DNA from 2 places in the Clostridium sp. TJA085 genome. Region 1 is predicted to be linked to the other one. Evidence: riboswitches for the same ligand, from Rfam matches in the RefSeq annotation. Region 1 holds a riboswitch; the other holds the start of a gene.

Region 1 (2,404 bases):
TCCACAAGTTTTAGGTGGAGGAGATTTACTTATAAATAATATTTTAATAAATGGTGTTGCAATAGAATTTGCTATTGTATTACTTATAAGTAAGTTTATTCTTTCAATAGTGAGCTTTGCATCAGATACTCCAGGGGGAATATTATTTCCTTTATTAAGCTTAGGAGCATTAGTTGGAGTAGTATTTAGTGGAAGTATAGCGTCAATTATAGGAGATAATAATATTTATGTAACAAACTTTATATTACTCGGAATGGCTGGAATGTTTTCATCAATTGTAAGAGCTCCGATTACAGGACTTATATTAGTTTGTGAAATGAGTGGGCCAAAACTAGGATTAGGTGCTGTAACTTTAGTTTGTGGAATATCTTATTTAATTGCAGAAGTATTTAAGTGTAAGCCAATATATGATTCACTATTGGATAATAGATTAAAGGCAATGGGAATAGAAGAAGATTAAAATTAGGGGGATTGTTATGAATTTTACAAAAATACATCATGTAGCAATAATATGTTCAGATTATGAAAGGTCTAAGGATTTTTATACTAATATATTGGGATTTGAAATAATAAGAGAAGTTTATAGAAGGGAAAGAGATTCTTATAAGCTTGATTTAAAGATTGGAGATAATCAAATAGAATTATTTTCTTTTAAAAATCCACCAGAAAGATTAAGTTATCCTGAAGCTTGTGGACTTAGACATTTAGCTTTTGAAGTTTTAAATATAGAAGAAACTGTACAAGAACTTAAAGAAAAAGGGATAAATGTAGAACCTATTAGAATTGATGAATTTACTGGACAAAAGTATACATTTTTTGAAGATCCAGACAAGCTTCCATTAGAATTATATGAAATAAAAAAGTAAAATTTTATAAGAATAAATTGTAAAAATTTTAAAAGTATTGTTTAATGTATATTAATAATGTATAATAAAATACAAATGCATAAAATAAAGTAAGGTTCTAAAATATATGTTTTAGATTAAAAGGGAAGTTGGGTTTAAATCCCACGCGGTCCCGCCGCTGTAATAGAGTAGTTTTTATAAAGTTTATACCACTTGGAGATAAATTTCCTGGGAAGGTTTTATAAAAATGTTGATCCTTAAGCCAGAAGACCTGCCTACTTTAACAACATATAACTCTACGCGGATATAGAGGAGGTGTTACTTATAGATTAATTTATTTTAGTAATTTATTACCTCTTAATGTAAATTTAAGAGGTTTTTTTATGTCTAAAATAGTTAATTTTATAACTAAGTAGTGGAGTTTTGTGAAAATATATTTTATTATGAGGAGTAGATATTTATGTCAAAAAGAATGCAACTTTTTATAGGAGTTTTATTAATGATGTTATGCATACCAATAAAAGCATCAGCTATGCATATCATGGAAGGATTTCTTGAACCAAAATGGTGTATAGCATGGGGAGCTTTTACAATTCCATTTGTTGTTTTTGGAATATTTTCTATAAAAAATACAATAAAAGAGAATCCACGTTTAAAATTATTACTTGCAATGGCTGGAGCTTTTGCTTTTGTGCTTTCAGCACTTAAACTTCCATCAGTTACAGGTAGTTGTTCACACCCAACAGGAGTAGGTCTTGGTGCTATACTTTTTGGACCAACAGCAATGGCAGTTTTAGGACTTATTGTATTATTATTTCAAGCTATACTTTTAGCACACGGTGGACTTACAACTCTTGGAGCTAATACATTTTCAATGGCAGTAGTTGGACCATTTGTATCATATGGAATTTATAAATTAGTTAAAAAATTAAATGGACCAAGATGGCTTGCAATATTTTTAGCAGCAGCTATTGGTGATTTAGCAACATACATAACAACATCAATACAATTAGGACTAGCTTTCCCATCAGATGTCGGTGGAATAATGGCTTCAGTAACTAAGTTTATGGGAATATTTGCAGTAACACAAATTCCTTTAGCAATAAGTGAAGGTATATTAACAGTTGTAATATTTAATGCAATTGCAGCATATGACAGAGAAGATTTAATAAGCCTTAACATATTATCAAAGGAGGGAATCTAATGAAAAATAATCCAAAAAGTAAATTAAAAACAAATATAATACTTATATTAATTGTTATAGCTTTAGCAGTAATACCATTTTTTATAGCTAAAGACGGAGAATTTGGTGGTTCAGATGATGCAGCAGAAGAAGCTATAACACAAATAGATAAAAGTTATGAGCCATGGTTTTCTCCAGTGTTTGAACCAGCAAGTGGAGAGGTTGAAAGCCTTTTATTCGCACTTCAAGCAGCAATTGGAGCTGGTGTTATAGGTTTTGGATTAGGATATTTTAAAGGTCGTAAGACAAAAGAGGGTGCAAATAATAAATGTTAAATATAGATAAATACGCATATTCATCAAAACTTAAAAATATA
Region 2 (2,404 bases), 970 kb from region 1:
TAATTGGAAGAACTTCTGGAAGAGTTTGTGAAGGAAAAGTACTATTTAATAATAAGGTTTTAGAGTTTAATAAAAATTATGGAATTCATCAAGGTCATGGAGGGGACAAGGGCTTTGATAAAAAAGTAATGGATGTAAAAACAAATATTGGCCCAAAAGAAAGTTATATGGAATTTTCTTTTAAAAGTAAAAACAAAGAAGAAGGATATCCTGGTAATTTAGATGTTATTGTAAGATATACAGTAACAGAAGATTGTTCATTAAAGATTGATTATAGAGGAATTTCAGATGAAGATACTCTTTTAAACTTAACTAATCATAGTTATTTTAATTTATCTGGATATAAAAAAGAAACTGTACTAAATCATTGTTTATATGTAGATAGTGATTATTTAATAGAATTGGATAATACACAAGTTCCAACTGGAAATTTAATAGATTTAACTTATTCTCCATTTGATTTTATAATACCAAAAACTATAGGGAGAGATATAGAAAAAAATAATTATCAATTAAAAATTGGTTCAGGATATGATCACCCTTGGCTACTTCACGAAGGAGATAATGTTAAAGTAAGGCTTTGGGATGAGACTTCAGGAAGATGCATGGATGTTTATACAAATCAAAAGGCAGTAGTTTTATATTCTTTAAACTTTCCAGATGATAGAGTTATTGAAAATGGAAAGTGTGCAAATATTAGAAGTGGGATAGCTATAGAAACGCAAAGTCCTCCAATTGGAAGAAATAATTCCTTTATAGAAGACTCTATACTTCTTAAAGATAATGAATATAAAAAGCAAACTATATATAAATTTTATATAAAAGAATAATTTAAAATTAAGTAGTAAAGAAAGTTGAATATTATTAAAAATTAATATATAATTAATGAACGAGAAAAGTAAATAAATATTTTATAGGTGAATATAAATAAAGTTATATTTTAAAAGGGAAAATGGTGTGAGACCATTACAGCCCCCGCTACTGTGAATAGGAGACAAGTTTAATATAACCACTGAATTTTTTCGGGAAGGATTAAACAAGAGTGACCCTTAAGTCAGGAAACCTGCCTATAAATAAGTATCTATTCTTCGGAGGGAAGGAATATAGGTTATATTTAGTAATATTTAAGATGATATTTAATTTTTTACTTATATGTTGCAATTTATTAGCACTTTTATCCTTTGAGGTAAAGGTGCTTTTGTTTTTAAAAATAAGTTTAGAGGTGAAAAATGAAAAAGGCAATTTTAGTAGTTAGTTTTGGTACAAGTTATTTAGATGCATTAGAAAACTCAATTGAAAAAATAGAAAAAGAAATAAAAGAAAATTTTAATGAATACGATATATTTAGAGCTTTTACTTCTCATATGATAATTAATAAATTAAAAAGAGTACATAATATACAAGTTGATAAACCAGAGTTTATACTTGAGAAATTAAAAGAATTAGGTTATGAGGAAGTAATAGTACAACCACTTCATATTATACCTGGAGAAGAATATGATTATGTAAAAGGAAATGTATTAAAATTTAAAGATGATTTTAGAGTTTTAAAATTTGGAAGACCAATATTCTTTTATCAAGGAGAAGAAGAAGCACCAAATGACTATTCTATATTTATAGATAGTATAAAGCATGTATTAGATTCAAAAGAAGATGAAGCAGTAGTTTTATTTGGTCATGGAAGTATGCATTATTCAAATGCTGTATATGGGGCACTTCAATCAATGCTTTATGATGAAGGATATGAAAGAGCTTTTGTTGGTACAGTAGAAGGTTACCCAACAATAGATACAGTTATAAGTAGATTAGAAAGAAACAATATAAGAAAAGTAAAGCTTGCACCTCTTATGGTAGTTGCAGGAGATCATGTTAAAAATGATATGGCATCAGATGAAGAAGATTCATGGAAAACTATATTAGAAAGTAAAGGTATAGAAGTAGATATACATATGAAAGGTTTAGGAGAAGAAAAAAGCTTTAGAAACATATACATAGAACATATTAATGATGCAATAGAAGATAAGTTTAAAGGTATCGGAGAAACTAAGAAACTTAAAGGATAGGAGATTAAAGTATGAAATCTTTAATTATTTCTTCAAATAAAAGTGGTGGTGGCAAAACAACTTTTACATTAGGACTTATGAATTTGCTAATGAAAAAGGGATTTGATGTACAAGGATATAAAGTTGGTCCTGATTATATTGATGGAGCTTTTCATAAATTTATTACAGGAAAACCATCTAGAAATTTAGATTTATTTTTGATTGGAGAAGATGGTGTTAAATATACTTACTCAAAAGGCTCTGGAGATTTAGGAATAATAGAAGGTGTTATGGGTCTTTATGATGGAAAAGGAATAGACACATTTGCTTCAACTTATCATGTATCAAAGGTTCTTGAAGAT

What was found. Region 1 has a riboswitch for cobalamin ahead of AC4FQW_RS06190 (energy-coupling factor ABC transporter permease). Riboswitches for the same ligand answer to the same signal wherever they lie in the genome.
Region 2: it holds a riboswitch for cobalamin, as region 1 does, so the genes downstream of both, AC4FQW_RS01150 (sirohydrochlorin cobaltochelatase) here and AC4FQW_RS06190 (energy-coupling factor ABC transporter permease) in region 1, are expected to answer to the same signal.

The regions. Positions count from the first base shown of each region.
Region 1 covers NZ_JBZEEZ010000001.1:1,200,545-1,202,948, reverse strand. The annotation lists gene AC4FQW_RS06200 (ClC family H(+)/Cl(-) exchange transporter) at 1-460, shown strand, start outside; gene gloA2 (SMU1112c/YaeR family gloxylase I-like metalloprotein) at 477-866, shown strand; cobalamin riboswitch at 942-1,137, shown strand; gene AC4FQW_RS06190 (energy-coupling factor ABC transporter permease) at 1,306-2,049, shown strand; gene AC4FQW_RS06185 (energy-coupling factor ABC transporter substrate-binding protein) at 2,049-2,363, shown strand; gene cbiQ (cobalt ECF transporter T component CbiQ) at 2,357-2,404, shown strand, end outside.
Region 2 covers NZ_JBZEEZ010000001.1:234,525-236,928, forward strand. The annotation lists gene AC4FQW_RS01145 (aldose epimerase family protein) at 1-830, shown strand, start outside; cobalamin riboswitch at 899-1,085, shown strand; gene AC4FQW_RS01150 (sirohydrochlorin cobaltochelatase) at 1,230-2,063, shown strand; gene AC4FQW_RS01155 (cobyrinic acid a,c-diamide synthase CobB) at 2,075-2,404, shown strand, end outside.